One region of the Neorhizobium petrolearium genome, then DNA from elsewhere that is predicted to be linked to it. Evidence: predicted binding sites of a transcription regulator. Region 1 holds the regulator's gene; each other region holds the start of a gene.
The links. The regulator PhoB, encoded in region 1, activates phosphate uptake and scavenging genes when phosphate is short. The targets are predictions, from matches to a motif close to TGTCATNNANCTGTCAT.

Region 1 (4,978 bases):
GCGCAGCTTATGAAGCGCGGCCTCCGTCCACTGGTCCTGGAAAGCGGGCCGTCGGCGGGAACGTCGCTGCGGGCCTGGGGGCACGTGCGTGTCTTCTCGCCCTGGCGCTATGTCATCGAGAACTCGGCCGCCGAACTGCTTCACCGGTCGGGCTGGATTGCCCCGGATCCCGAAGAACTGCCGACCGGGGCGGAGATCGTCGAACGGTATCTCGATCCCCTCGCCCGGCTCGCGGAAATCGCCCCACATGTCGCCTACGGTTCGACCGTGACCGCCGTGACGCGCGAGAACCTCGACAAAGTCACCAGCCGGGGACGCGGCGCTTCGCCTTTCGTGATCCGCTATGTCGATGCCTCTGGTGAAGAGAAGGCTGTCCTCGCCAGCGCCGTCCTCGATGCGTCCGGGACATGGAGACGCCCAAGCCCGATGGGCGTGGACGGCCTTCCGGTTATCGGAGAAAGCAAAGCGGGCGGCAGGATCGCCTATGGGATTCCGGACGTATCCGGCGTCGGCAAGCCGGACTATGCCGCTGCATCGATCCTCGTCGTCGGCAGTGGCCATTCCGCCATCAACGTGGTGCTGGCGTTGCTCGAAGTCCAGAAGACCGCGCCGACCACGGCCATATCATGGGCGCTGCGCCGCAATGGAATCGACCGTCTTCTCGGCGGCGGATTGAACGATCAGCTTCCGGCTCGCGGCGATCTCGGGCTGGCGGCGAAGGAGGCGATCGACAGCGGCCGCGTGAAGCTGCTGGCCCCCTTCGCAGTCCAGTCCGTCCGCGAGAATGGCGGCCGCCTCGACGTGGAGGCTTTGCACGACGGCCGGCATGAGCGGCTTGCCGTCGACCGCATCGTGGTGGCCACGGGCTTCCGTCCCGATCTCGACATCCTGAAGGAACTCCGGCTCGATCTCGATCCGGCCGTGGAAGCCCCCCACCGTCTCGCACCCATGATCGATCCGAACCTGCATTCCTGCGGAACGGTGCCGCCGCATGGCGTGGTCGAGTTGACACAGCCGGAACCCGGCTTCTTCATCGTCGGTTCGAAATCCTATGGGCGCGCGCCGACATTTCTCATGGCAACGGGGTACGAGCAGGTCCGCTCGGTCGTGGCGGAACTCGCAGGCGACAGCAACGCCGCCCGCGAGGTGCATCTCGTTCTCCCGGAAACCGGTGTCTGCAGCGTAACCAATCCAGTGCTCGCAGAGGCAGCGTCCGGTGGCTGCTGCGGTGGTCCTGCTCTTTCTGAAGTCGACGCGTGCTGCATCGCCGACATGAAGGCCAAGACTGATGGCAAAGCTGGTTGTGGCTGTGGTACATCCACTGCGGTGGAACGGAACGATGTGGAACCTGCAGAATGACCGAGCGGAAAGCTCCCGCGCGCCTGATCTGGGCGCTCGGCGCAACACAGATCATCGGCTACGGTACCCTTTATTATTCCTTCAGCATCCTCGCGCCGGACATGGCACGAGACTTCTCCATCCAACAAGACAGGCTTTTCGGGCTGCTATCGGTGGCGCTGCTGGTTGGCGGACTGTTCGCACCGAGAGCGGGAAACTGGGCGGACCGGTTCGGAGCCGGCCGGCTCATGGTCCCCGGTTCGCTTGCTGCCGCCATCTCGCTTGGCTGCGCGGCCGCATCGCCGAATGCGACGACGTTCGGTATTTCACTCGTCGCAATGGAGATCGCCTCCAGCTTCGTTCTCTACAGCACGGCATTTGCAGCGATCGTGCAGGTTGGAGGCAGCAAGCCACAGCGCAGCATAACCCATCTGACGCTGATCGCGGGATTCGCATCAACGCTCTTCTGGCCGCTCACGGCAACACTGCATGACTATCTCGGCTGGCGTGAGATCTACCTCGTCTTCGCGATCCTGAATATCGCCGTGTGCCTTCCGATCCATTGGTGGGTCGGGAGACTGCCCCGCGACGTGCCCGAACCACGGGCATCAGTAAATCAATCCGGAGCGATGGCCGTTCAGCCTGAAGCCGGCCCCGCGTTCAGTGGCGTCTTTATTCTGATGCTTGCGGGCTTTGCCCTGGAAGGATTCGTGCTGGCCTCCGTGCTGGTCCACATGGTTCCGCTGCTGACAGCACTTGGGCTTGGCACGGCAGGCCTCATGGTCTCCACCCTCTTCGGTCCCTCGCAGGTCGCCAGCCGCCTCCTGAACATGATCTTCGGAGGGCGCTTGTCACAGACGGTGCTCGCCGTGATCTCCGCGGGATTGCTCGCCGTCGCCCTTATCGTCCTGATGGCGACAAGTCCGTGGCTCCCCGGTCTCATCGCATTCGCGATCCTGTTCGGTCTGGGATCGGGGCTCGCAAGCATCGTCGGGGGAACGCTTCCACTGGAGCTTTTCGGAAGGCACGGTTATGGCGCACGGCTCGGCTGGGTGACCGCCGCACGCCAGTTTTCCTCAGCACTTGCCCCCTTTGCGTTCGCTGTCATGCTGGGAACTTGGGGGGTCGGCCAGGCAGTATCGATCAGCATTCTGGGAGGCGCGGCGGCCGTCGGCCTGTTCGGAGCGATCGCCTTCGCCCGCTACAGAGCAACAAGACCAGCAGCTGGACCTTTCGGTGGTTCGCAGGCCTGACAAGACACGACAAACAGGAGATGCAGGCCCCTCGGCGAAGCCCTAAAGAAAAGCAGCATAGGCCTTCCAACGATCGCGAGAAAATTCAGACGTCGCCGAGGGCGTAGCCCGCTCCGCGGACGGTCCGGATCACCTGGTCAGCCTTGCCCAGGCTGATGCCCTTCCGGAGGCGACCGATGTGCACGTCGACGGCGCGCTCGTCCACGGTTGCACCATCACCCCAGAGCGACCTTTTCAGCTCCGTCCGCGAATAGACCCGTCCCGGATACCGCATCAGGAACTCGAGAAGCCGGAACTCGGTGGGGCCGAGCCTGACTTCCTTCTTCTGCCTGTGGACCCTGTGTGCTTCGCGGTCGAGGGTCAGGTCTCCGACCCTGATCATATGGCTCAGAAGATTCGGATGCATGCGGCGAAGAAGGTTCTTCACCCTTATGGCAAGCTCGACGGAGGGGAATGGCTCTACGAGGCAGTCATCCGCGCCGGCAGCGAGACCCGTCAGCCTGTCGCTCTCGCTTTCCGCCGGAACAAGCAGGACCACGGGCACCCGCATCGTTGCTGGTTCGGTACGAAGTCTTCGGCAGATCTCGATGCCATTCAGCCCCGGAAGGGACGAACTCAGCACCAGTACATCGGGAAGGCTCGAAACCAACCGCTCCATCAGCTCGGAGCCCGCCGAAAGCAGCGTCACGTCGAAACCTTCATCGACAAGGGAGAACCGCAGCACTTCGCGCAGCGTTTCATCGCCATCGATCACCACGACAACTCGCGCTCCCATCGCGGTGCTCTCCCTAGTGTCCTTCCATCGAGTATCCGGCGCCGCGGACGGTGCGGATGACATCCTGCATGTTGGAGAAGTTGAGCGCCTTCCTGAGGCGTCCGACATGCACGTCGACGGTGCGCTCGTCCACATAGATGTCGTGGCCCCACACCCCGTCGAGAAGCTGCGAGCGCGAGAAGACCCGGCCGGGCGCGGCCATCAGGAATTCCAGAAGCCGGAACTCCGTCGGGCCGAGCCGCACTTCGCGGCTCTTGCGATGCACCCTGTGCGTCTCCCGGTCCAGCTCGATGTCGCCGCAGCGCAGGACGCTCGACAGCACTTCCGGACGCGCGCGCCGCAGCATCGCCTTCACTCGCGCCATCAGTTCCGGCGTCGAGAACGGCTTTACGACATAGTCATCGGCGCCGGTCGCAAGCCCGCGGACCCGTTCGCTCTCCTCGCCGCGCGCCGTCAGCATGATGATCGGCAGTCGCTCCGTCTCCGGCCGCATCCTCAGCCGCCGGCAGAGTTCGATGCCGGAAACACCGGGCAACATCCAGTCGAGGATCAGAAGATCCGGCGTGCGTTCCTGAAGCCTGATCTCGGCTTCATCCCCGCGCAGAATCGTCTCCACCTCATAACCTTCCGCTTCAAGGTTGTAGCGAAGAAGCACGCTCAGCGCCTCCTCATCCTCCACGACCGCGATCTTCGGCTGCATTCCGTCTTAGCTCCGTCACCATTCCATCGTCATTCGGCGCCATTATTCCGTGATCGCGCCGAGCGTGTTCGACGTATCGTCCTTCGGACGCTCGCCTTCCGGCTGGGCGCCGGTCGTCATGTAGTAGATCGTCTCGGCGATGTTGGTGGCGTGGTCGCCGATACGCTCGATGTTCTTGGCACAGAACAGAAGATGCGTGCAGGTGGTGATGTTGCGCGGATCTTCCATCATGTAGGTCAAAAGCTCGCGGAACAGGGACGTGTACATCGCGTCGATTTCCTCGTCGCGGATGCGGATCGCCTCCGCCTTCTCGGCCGAACGGCTAGAATAGACGTCCAGCACTTCCTTCAGCTGCGTCAGCGCCAGGTCCGACAGGTGCTCGATGCCGCGCGCGAGCTTGCGCGGCACACCGGTGCCCTGCACCGCGATCACCCGCTTGGCAGTGTTCTTGCCGAGGTCGCCGACCCGCTCCAGATCGGAGGCGATGCGCAGCGATCCGACGATGTCGCGCAGGTCGCCCGCAACCGGCTGGCGGCGGGCGATCGTCACGATCGCCTTGTCGCCGATATCGCGCTCGGCATGGTCGAGGATCACGTCGTCGGAGATCACCTTCTGGGCAAGGGCGGCATCGGAATTGACCAGTGCCCGCACTGCATCCGCGCACATCTGCTCCGCAAGCCCGCCCATCTCCGAAATCCGGCGGCTCAGATATTTCAGTTCGTCGTCATAGGCAGACAGGATATGTGTCGAAGACATGGTCTTATCCTCAGATTGTCAGAAAGGGCCCGCAACCGGCGATCAGCCGAAGCGGCCCATGATGTAGTCCTGCGTACGCTGGTCATCCGGATTGGTGAACATCTTGTCGGTATCGTTCTCCTCAACCAGGTTTCCGAGATGGAACATGGCAGTGCG
Region 2 (4,978 bases), 2.1 Mb from region 1:
CCAATCTCGAGAATTACGATTTCTCCGATACCGACATCTGCCTGATGTCGGCTGGCGGCGACGTCTCCAAGAAGTGGTCGCCGAAGATCGGCGCGCAGGGCTGCATCGTCATCGATAACTCGTCCGCCTGGCGCTACGACTCCGAAGTGCCGTTGATCGTGCCGGAAGTAAACCCGGATGCAATAAGCGGCTTTTCCAAGAAGAACATTATCGCCAACCCCAACTGCTCGACCGCCCAACTCGTCGTGGCGCTGAAGCCGCTGCATGACTTCGCCAAGATCAAGCGCGTCGTCGTCTCGACCTATCAGTCCGTCTCCGGCGCCGGCAAGGAAGGCATGGACGAACTTTTCACCCAGACCCGCGCCGTCTTCGTTGCCGACCCGATCGAGGCGAAGAAGTTCACCAAGCGCATTGCCTTCAACGTCATTCCGCATATCGATGTGTTCATGGAGGACGGATATACGAAGGAAGAGTGGAAGGTTCTTGCCGAAACCAAGAAGATGCTCGACCCGAAGATCAAGGTGACCTGCACCGCCGTGCGGGTTCCGGTCTTCATCGGTCATTCGGAATCGGTCAATATCGAATTCGAGAACGAGATCACCGCCGACCAGGCCCGCGATATCCTGCGTGAGGCCCCGGGTTGCCTGGTCGTGGACAAGCGCGAGAACGGCGGCTATGTCACGCCTTACGAATGCGCTGGCGAGGATGCGACCTACATTTCCCGCATCCGCGAAGATGCAACAGTTGAAAACGGTCTCAACATCTGGGTCGTTTCCGACAACCTGCGCAAGGGTGCCGCGCTGAATGCCGTGCAGATCGCCGAGTTGCTCGTCAATCGTGGCCTGATCAAGCCTCGCAAGGCCGCCGCCTGATTGGTGATAGCTTTATTAAGCATATTCCGATAGAAACTCCTGCCAGATATGGCGGGAGTTTCTCGTATTCGAGACACTTCACAAACTATTCATGAGCGGGTGAGTTGCTAATATTTGCAACCACCGCCATAAGGCCGATAACATATTCCCGGGCGCTTGCAGCCGAGCGCTCCGGCTCACGACGGGCTAACCGCAATGAAGAAGATTATACTGGCAGGACTGATCGCAACTGGTTTTCTGAGCGTCACTCCAGCCTTGGCCGCACCTCAATGCGGCAACGACTCCTCTGGTTTTGCCCGCTGGGTTGAAGACTTCAAGCGGGTTGCCCCCTCAAGCGGCGTCAACCCGTCCGTCGTCGAAAGGGCGTTCGCCAACATCTCCTACAATCGCGAAACGATCCGCGCCGACCGCGGTCAGAAGAGCTTCAAGCTCTCCTTCGATGAATTCATGCGCAAGCGTGGTGGCGCGACCATCATCTCCCGCGGCAAGAGCATGAGGTCCGGCAATGCCTCACTCTTCGCTTCGATCGAACGCCGTTACGGCGTGCCCGCCGGTCCGCTGATCGCCATCTGGGGCATGGAAACGGGTTTTGGCAGCTTCATGGGCAACCAGCACACGCTGTCGGCGGTCGCCACGCTCGCCTATGACTGCCGCCGCTCTGCCTATTTTACTGAGCAGCTTTATGCCGCTCTCCAACTCGTCGCCCGCGGCGATCTGAGCATTTCTGCCCGCGGCGCCGCTCATGGAGAAATCGGGCAGACCCAGTTCCTGCCGTTGAACGTCGTCCGTTACGGCACCGACGGTGACGGCGACGGCCATATCGACATGGTCCGCTCGCGCGCCGACGCGCTTGCCTCGACCGCCAACTTCCTGCGCGGTCATGGCTGGAGGGCCGGTGCCGGATACCAACCGGGGGAACCGAATTTCGCCGCCATCCAGGGCTGGAATGCCGCCTCGGTCTATCAGCGGGCGATCGCCCATATCGGCGGCCAGATCGACGGCCTGCAGACGAGTTCCCGCTGAGATTCAGGCCGAGGCTTGCTCGGCCTCGATCGGCGGTTCGTCGAGATCGGGGCGGACAAAATCGCCCTTACTGTTCATCACCCAGAGTTCCCCGGTGGAAATATCGAACCAGGCACCATGAATGCTGAGTCCGCCTTCCTCTCCGCGATTCTTCACGAAAGGAAATGTCTGCAGATTGGCGATGGAATTACGGATGGAGACCCGTTCCAGCGCCGTCTGGCGTTCGGCCGGCGTCATGAACGCGTTATTCTGGATCTGTTCAGCCGCGGGCCGCACGAGGCTCATCCATCTGCCGATGAAATCGCCCGGCGACAGCGGTTCCGTGGAGGGATCCAGCGCCGCCTGAATGCCGCCGCAACGGCCATGGCCCATGACAACGATATTGCGGATCTTCAGGACTTGAACCGCATATTCCAGCGCGGCCGAAGTGGCATGAAACTGGCTATCCGGCTCGTAGGGCGGCACCATGTTGGCGACATTGCGCACGACGAAGAGCTCGCCGGGACCACAGTCGAAGATGGTCTCCGGAGCAGAACGTGAATCGCAACAGGCGATGACAAGGGTGTGAGGTTTCTGCCCGGTCTCCGCCAATGCCCGGTAGCGATCGCTTTCGTCGCTATAGCGCCCGTTCATGAAGTTGCGATAGCCCGCCAGAAGTCTGTCTGGAAAGTCCGTCATGTACCAAGGATTATAGTGCCGCTCGCCGAAGATCAACGGTCATTCTACAATTGCGAGACTGGCCGGCTTATCGCTTCACCCGTTGCAACGGATGCACCAGCCGGCGCATTTGCACCATGGCCATGGGCGAGGAAAGGCTCGACGCATCCGTTTCGAGCGTCAGCTCGTCGCCGCCACGCTTGGCCGTGCGAGCGAGAATCTCGAAAACGCTGGCGGTGGCAAGCTGCAGCGCTTTTTCCTCGTCCATGCCTGCAAGGATTCGCCCCAGGAAAAGTGCGCTCATGAGATCACCGAGACCGTTCGGCGGATTGTCGATCAGCCGGTGCTCGGCAAGCAGTGCGTGTTTTCCGGTGAGATAGAGGTTTCCCGTCCCGCCCGCCATCATCGGCACGGCCGACGTCACCAGGATGCGAGGCGGCCCGAGCGCGACTGCCGCGTCCATGATCGCGTTGTTGGTTTCGAGCGGCGCACCGGAAAGCCAGGCCAGCTCATAGCGGTTCGGGGTCGCGATTGTCGCGAGCGGGATGAGCTCGTCGCGGATCGCTTCCGCTGTCGGCTGCGGGATATAGAGTCCGCCGAGATCACCCATGACTGGATCGCAGATATAGAGAAGGTCGGGATTTCTCTCCTTCAGCGCGCGGATGAGCCGCGCAACCGAGCGCGGCTGGGCCGCATTGCCGAAATAGCCGGTCAGCACCGCCTTCACCTCGCCGAGCCATGGCGCGCGGATGAGATCGCCTATAGCCTTGTCGAAGTCTGATTCGGGAAAGGTCAGCCGCGTGGAAGGCCCGTGACCCGGATGCCAGGGAAGGACGATGGTCGGCATGGCCCAAACGGGAAACCCGAGGATTTCCAATGCGAAGACGGCGGCTCTGTTGCCGACCGAGCCCCGCACGACATGGCTGGAGATGACGATGACGGCATTGCTGGTATCCATGGGTCTGATTTCCCGCTTCGAGGCCCTGTTGATGGTTTCTTCGGCCGGTTATGTCAACAAGGCTTCACGGAAGAATGGAAGGTCTGTTGCGCACTGACATGGATCGGCCACGTTGCCGCATGATGACATGAGATGAATTTATTCGATCTTTGAACGGAAAAAGGGGAGAGGGGCATGGCCGCCAGGCAGAATCCGAAGCGGGAAAAGCAGATCGAAAGCGCACGCAAAATCGCCGCTGAAAGCAAGGGACCGCATCTCGATCCGTTCATTCTGTTTGGCCGGGCCAGCAATGACGACCTTGAGAACTATACGCCCGAAATGCTGGCCCGCTCGGCGAGACATGCGGCCGAACGGTTGCAGGCCTGGACACGGATCCGGGCGGATATCACGGTGGAGACCTTGTCCGGCGTTGAGCCGAACAGCGTGCCGGTTTCGGTGCTGACCGTCGTTGACCGGAACATGCCCTTCCTCTTCGATTCGATCATGGGCGAGGTGACCGCGACCCATCGCGACCTCTTCATGGCGGTCCACCCGATCCTCAATTTGGAACCGGGAAAAGAACCGGTTCTGCGTTCCAGCGAGCAGCCCGGGAATCCGGCTCATCATGTGAGCCTCATCCAGATCCACATTGCGCCGCTGAACCGGGAACAGGCGACGGCGCTCACCGAGCGTATCCGCCACATCCTCGACCAAGTGCATCTGGCGATCACCGATTGGGCCTCCATGTTGGAGGTGCTGGAGGGGGCAGCAAAGCAGCTCAACAATTCCGCGAGCCGTAAAAAATCTGATCGGGAGGAGGCGCTCGCCTTCCTTAACTGGCTACGCGACGACAATTTCACCTTCCTCGGCATGCGTGAATACGTCTATTCCGGCAAGGGCCCGGAAGCGAAGCTCGAACGCGGCAAGGGCCGCGGCTTGGGCATCCTTTCCGATCCGGACGTTCTCGTGCTGCGCCAGGGCAAGGACGCGGTGATGACAACGCCGGAAATCCTGGAATTCCTCGACGGACCGGATTTCCTCATCGTCACCAAGGCGAATGTGAAATCGGTCGTCCACCGACGAGCCTATATGGACTATGTCGGCGTCAAGCGCTTCGATGAAAAAGGCGAGGTCGTCGGCGAATTGCGCATCGTCGGTCTTTTCACGGCGACGGCCTACACTCACTCCGTTCGCGAAATCCCGCTTCTGCGCGCCAAGGCGGCCCGGATCGAGGAGCATTTCGGCTTCGACCCCGACAGCCATTCCGGCCGCATGTTGGAAAACACGCTGGAATCCTATCCCCGCGACGACCTTTTCCAGATCGATCCGGACCTGCTTGCGAGGTTTTGCGAGCAGATCATGGAACTGAGCGAACGCCCCCGCGTCCGGATATTGCCGCGCATCGACCATTTCGACCGTTTTGTCTCGGTGATCGTCTATGTGCCCCGCGAGGACTATAATTCGCTGGTCCGCGAGAAGGTGAGCGATT
Region 3 (4,978 bases), 290 kb from region 1:
AAGATCTCTCAGCAGAGGCTTTTGCGCCGCGGGTGCCAGCTCTATGCCAATATCCATCGCATCTCCTTACACAAAAAGGCCGGGCGAAACCCGGCCTTTCCTTATTCTGGCATCCATGGATGCTCAGTTGGTGGCCTTCAGCTCGACCGGAAAGAACAGCGTTTCGCCGGAGCTATCGTCGATGCCGTCGTTGTCGGTGACGGCAAAGGCCTTGCCAGACTTGTCGAAGGTAAAGCCTTCGAGCTTGTCGAGGACATAGCCGTTGGTCACCTTCAGGTCCGGGATGAAGTCGTGGACTTCTTCCTTTTTCACCAGCGGCAGTTCGCTGCCGATCTTGCCCGGCTTGAGGTCGGCGATTGCGACGCGATAGAGCTTCTTCAGCCTGGCATTGTCGCCGATCTGGTTGTCGCGCTCGATGATGTAGACGTAATCGCCATGCGCGGTGATTTCCGACAGACCGACCCAACCGGCATCTGCCTTCTCCAGTGGATAGCGGACGGCACCCCATTCCTTGCTCTTCGGCTTATAGGAGACGAGCTTCACGGTGCCCTTCGGGTCGTCCTTCCATTCGCGCTGGATTGCCATCCAGAGCGTCAGGTCGTCGCCGGAGCCAACGGTGGTGATGCCTTCGAAGCCGTAACGGCTCTCGTTGGAAAGCAGATCCGCCGGCAGGCCGATCTCGGTCTTGATCTCGCCCTTGGCGCTGACGCTGTAGAGGCCGTGCCCGACCAGCTTGGAGGCATCACCCTCCGACGCAAGCCAGAAGCCGCCCTTGCCATCGAGCGCGATACCTTCGATGTCGAGCTTCTGGGCCGGCTGCCCTCCGCGGGTCACGCGCAGGACATTGGTGATCTCAGCCGGCGTCCTGGTCGTGTCGATGGTGAAGATCGACGGCTGCATGCCATAGAAGGAATCACTGACGGCATGGAGGATGCCGTCCTTTTCAGCATCGCCGACGAGACCGGACAGAGCGCCCCAGCCGAGCACGTTGCCGTCGACATCCTTGGAAACGAGCGTTGGATAGTTCGGCTGGCCTTCGGCAAGCTCGTAAATCATCACATGCGAGCGTGCACCGCCGTCTTCGCCAAGATCGACTTCGTTGGCGGTGGCAAACAGGTTACGGCCAGGAATGGCGACAGCACCTTCCGGCGAAATGCCCGACGGCAGAAGCTGGGCAAGTTGCGGTTCGGCGCCGGTATCCTTGTAGACGGCCACGACGGAAGCGCGTTCGGAAAGAATGAAGATGTAGTTCTGGCCATTGAAGGAAGCGAACTCCATGCCTTCCAGTTCAACGCCCTTCGACTTCGCACGCTTGTCCGGGAAATGTCCGATGCGGGCGATTTCGCGTTCCAGCGACGCGCCGGACTCGTAGAGAACCTTGCCAGTACGATCGAAGATCGTGAAGCTGCGCGAACCACCCTTCCAGTCGCCTTCATTGGCGATAACGAGGCGGTTGTTGTCCAGCCACTTGATGGCATCCGGTTCGCGCAATACGCCCTCCGCCTTGCCGGTGAAGGAAAGCTGGCCGTCGGTCTTGTTGTCGATGCCTTCCAGATCGGTCTTGCCAGCGGAGAAATGGCCGACGACGGTCGCTGTCTTGCCATCGATGATGGCGATGTGGTTGTTCTCCTGCAGCGTGACGGCTATCTCGCCGGCATCGTTGATGGCAACGAATTCCGGTTCCGGATCTTCCGGCGCGATCTCCGCAAGGCCGGTCAGCGAGACATGCTTGATGGAGGCGCAGTCGGCGGCACCATCCTTCAGCGACACGATGACCAGATCACCGACCGGCATCTGGGGAATGGCGCCGTCGTTCACGTCCTCGTCGCGCTCGTTTTCGATGGCGATCGCAGCAAAGGTCTTGTCCTTCGAAATAGCGATCGAATCCGGCTGGCCGCCGAGGTCGCAGGTTGCTTCGATCTTCTTCGACGCGATATCCACGACATTCAGCTTGCCGGACGGCTTCACGTAGCTTTCCGACGTATTGACGGCGGCGAGAACCTTGGAGCCGACTGCGGCTACGGATGTAGGCTCGCCGTCAAGGAACAGCGCGCCGAGCGCCTTCGGAGCCTTGGGATCGGTGATGTCGATGAAACCGATCGCGCCAAGCGGGCTGTCGGAATAGATCAGCGTATTGCCGTCTTCGCTGGCGGTGATGATTTCCGCCGACGTGGTCGTCAGCTTGTCCTTGTCCGCAGGAAGATTGCTGGCAACGGGGAAGGATGCGATGCGGTTGAAGACCTGCTCTGCGCTGGCAGGCGCTGCGACCGAGGCGAGAAGCACCGCTGTCAGCGCGGCGTGAATACGGAATGTCATAGGAGCCCTCCTGTCCATAAAACCGTCGCTGGTTATTGGAGCATGCGCATGACAGAGGGATGACGGTTTTCACACGTTGGAGCTGCCCAACCTACGATGTTCTGAGAAAACGAAAAAGGCCCGGGAAACCCAGGCCTTTCCGTTATTGAGACTGCTACAGGGTTGCCCGGAGGCAGCGCGTTAGCTGTTGACAGCATCCTTCAGGCCCTTGCCGGCCGAGAACTTCGGCACGTTGCGTGCCGGAATGTCGACTTCGGCGCCGGTCGACGGGTTGCGGCCCTTGGATGCCTCGCGACGGGAAACGGAGAAGCTGCCGAAGCCGGCGAGACGAATGTCGCCACCCTTCTTCAGCTCAGCCTGTACGGTCTCAAAAACGGCATCAACAGCAGATGCGGCATCAGCCTTGGAGAGACCGGCTTTTTCGGCCACTGCGGATACCAATTCGTTCTTGTTCATGTTTCCACCCCTTTCAGCGGTTTTGGAACGACTCATGTATTTCGGCGCCGACAATAGTTCGGTGTCAGGCCTTGGCAACCCAAAAGCTCCGCAATCGCCTGAAAAACAAGGGGTATGCGGCAGTTTTCACAAAAAAAGCCGGCTTGAAACCGGCTTTTTCCGTGGATAGTGCCAATTTGGCATGACCAAAAGACGATCGATCAGTGGGCGACCGCAGTTCCGACGTCGTCGACCCCTTCGACGGTCGCAATCACCGGCGTTTCCACCGTGCCGTCCCATTCGATCGGCTCGGGCTGGCGGACAAGCGCCTGGCGGATCACTTCACCCATACGCGAGACAGGAATGATCTCCATGTTGTTCTTCACATTGTCCGGAATCTCCGCCAGGTCCTTGGCGTTTTCCTCCGGGATCAGAACCTTCTTGATGCCGCCGCGCAGCGCCGCAAGGAGCTTCTCCTTGAGACCGCCGATCGGCAGAACACGGCCGCGAAGCGTGATCTCGCCGGTCATGGCGACGTCCTTGTTGACCGGAATGCCGGTCATGACCGAGACGATCGCGGTGGCCATGGCGACACCCGCCGACGGGCCGTCCTTCGGGGTCGCCCCTTCCGGAACGTGGACGTGGATATCCGACTTGTCGAAGCGCGGAGGTTCGATGCCGAAATCCACAGCGCGCGAACGGACATAGGATGCCGCCGCCGAGATGGACTCCTTCATGACTTCCTTCAGGTTGCCGGTGACCGTCATGCGGCCCTTGCCCGGCATCATGACGCCTTCGATCGTCAGGAGTTCGCCGCCGACTTCCGTCCAGGCGAGACCGGTGACGACACCAACCTGATCCTCACGTTCGGCCTCGCCGTGGCGGAAGCGCGGAACGCCGAGATAGTCATTGATGTTGGCAGCCGTGACCTCGACCGACTTCGTCTTGCCCTTGATGATCTCGGTCACCGCCTTGCGTGCGAGCTTCATCAGTTCACGTTCGAAGTTACGGACGCCCGCTTCACGGGTGTACTGCTGGATGATCGCCATCAGGGCATCGTCGCTCACCGAGAATTCGTTCGGCTGCAGCGCATGCTCCTTGATTGCCTTCGGCAGAAGGTGACGCTTGGCGATCTCACGCTTCTCGTCCTCGGTGTAACCGGCGATGCGGATGATTTCCATACGGTCCATCAGCGGTGCCGGGATGTTCAGCGTGTTTGCCGTGGTGATGAACATCACGTCGGACAGGTCGTATTCGACTTCCAGGTAATGGTCCATGAAGGTCGAGTTCTGTGCCGGGTCCAGCACTTCGAGCAGCGCCGAAGACGGGTCGCCGCGGAAGTCCATGCCCATCTTGTCGATCTCGTCGAGCAGGAAGAGCGGGTTGGACTTCTTCGCCTTCTTCATCGACTGGATGACCTTGCCGGGCATCGAGCCGATATAGGTGCGGCGGTGACCGCGGATTTCGGCTTCGTCACGGACGCCGCCGAGCGCCATGCGGACATATTCGCGGCCGGTCGCCTTGGCGATCGACTGGGCAAGCGAGGTCTTGCCGACGCCCGGGGGGCCGACGAGGCACAGGATAGGGCCCTTGATCTTGGTTGCGCGCGCCTGGACGGCCAGATACTCGATGATGCGTTCCTTGACCTTGTCGAGGCCGAAGTGATCGGCTTCGAGGATCTTTTCGGCGTTGTTGAGGTCGGCCTTGATCTTCGACCGCTTGCCCCACGGAATGCCAAGCAGCCAGTCGAGATAGTTGCGCACGACGGTGGCTTCCGCCGACATCGGGCTCATCTGCCGAAGCTTCTTCAACTCCGCATCGGCCTTTTCGCGGGCTTCCTTCGAAAGCTTCGTCTTGGAGATGCGCTCCTCGAGTTCGGCCATCTCGTCGCGGCCTTCCTCGCCGTCGCCGAGTTCCTTCTGGATCGCCTTCATCTGCTCATTGAGGTAGTATTCGCGCTGGGTCTTCTCCATCTGGCGCTTGACGCGCGAGCGGATGCGCTTTTCCACCTGCAGGACGGAAATCTCGCCTTCCATGAAGCCGAGCGCCTTTTCGAGACGCAGCTTGACGCTGACGGTCTCCAGCATTTCCTGCTTCTCGGTGATCTTGATCGACAGGTGCGAGGCGACCGTGTCTGCCAGCTTCGAATAATCCTCGATCTGGCTTGCGGCGCCGACGACTTCCGGCGAGATCTTCTTGTTCAGCTTCACGTAGTTCTCGAACTCGG

Region 2: a site for PhoB is predicted at 3,562-3,578, ahead of QEO92_RS23470 (NAD-glutamate dehydrogenase). Genes of this name have one in related genera too.
Region 3: a site for PhoB is predicted at 2,365-2,381, ahead of QEO92_RS05600 (esterase-like activity of phytase family protein). Genes of this name have one in related genera too.

Annotation. Positions count from the first base shown of each region.
Region 1 covers NZ_CP123000.1:1,364,526-1,369,503, reverse strand. The annotation lists gene QEO92_RS06970 (FAD-dependent oxidoreductase) at 1-1,359, shown strand, start outside; gene arsK (arsenite efflux MFS transporter ArsK) at 1,356-2,591, shown strand; gene QEO92_RS06960 (winged helix-turn-helix domain-containing protein) at 2,677-3,366, opposite strand; gene phoB (phosphate regulon transcriptional regulator PhoB) at 3,380-4,066, opposite strand; gene phoU (phosphate signaling complex protein PhoU) at 4,109-4,822, opposite strand; gene pstB (phosphate ABC transporter ATP-binding protein PstB) at 4,865-4,978, opposite strand, start outside.
Region 2 covers NZ_CP123000.1:4,844,592-4,849,569, forward strand. The annotation lists gene QEO92_RS23450 (aspartate-semialdehyde dehydrogenase) at 1-872, shown strand, start outside; gene QEO92_RS23455 (lytic murein transglycosylase) at 1,068-1,895, shown strand; gene QEO92_RS23460 (carbonic anhydrase) at 1,899-2,573, opposite strand; gene pdxY (pyridoxal kinase PdxY) at 2,641-3,510, opposite strand; gene QEO92_RS23470 (NAD-glutamate dehydrogenase) at 3,685-4,978, shown strand, end outside.
Region 3 covers NZ_CP123000.1:1,076,979-1,081,956, reverse strand. The annotation lists gene QEO92_RS05605 (GNAT family N-acetyltransferase) at 1-57, opposite strand, end outside; gene QEO92_RS05600 (esterase-like activity of phytase family protein) at 124-2,316, opposite strand; gene hupB (DNA-binding protein HupB) at 2,497-2,772, opposite strand; gene lon (endopeptidase La) at 2,973-4,978, opposite strand, start outside.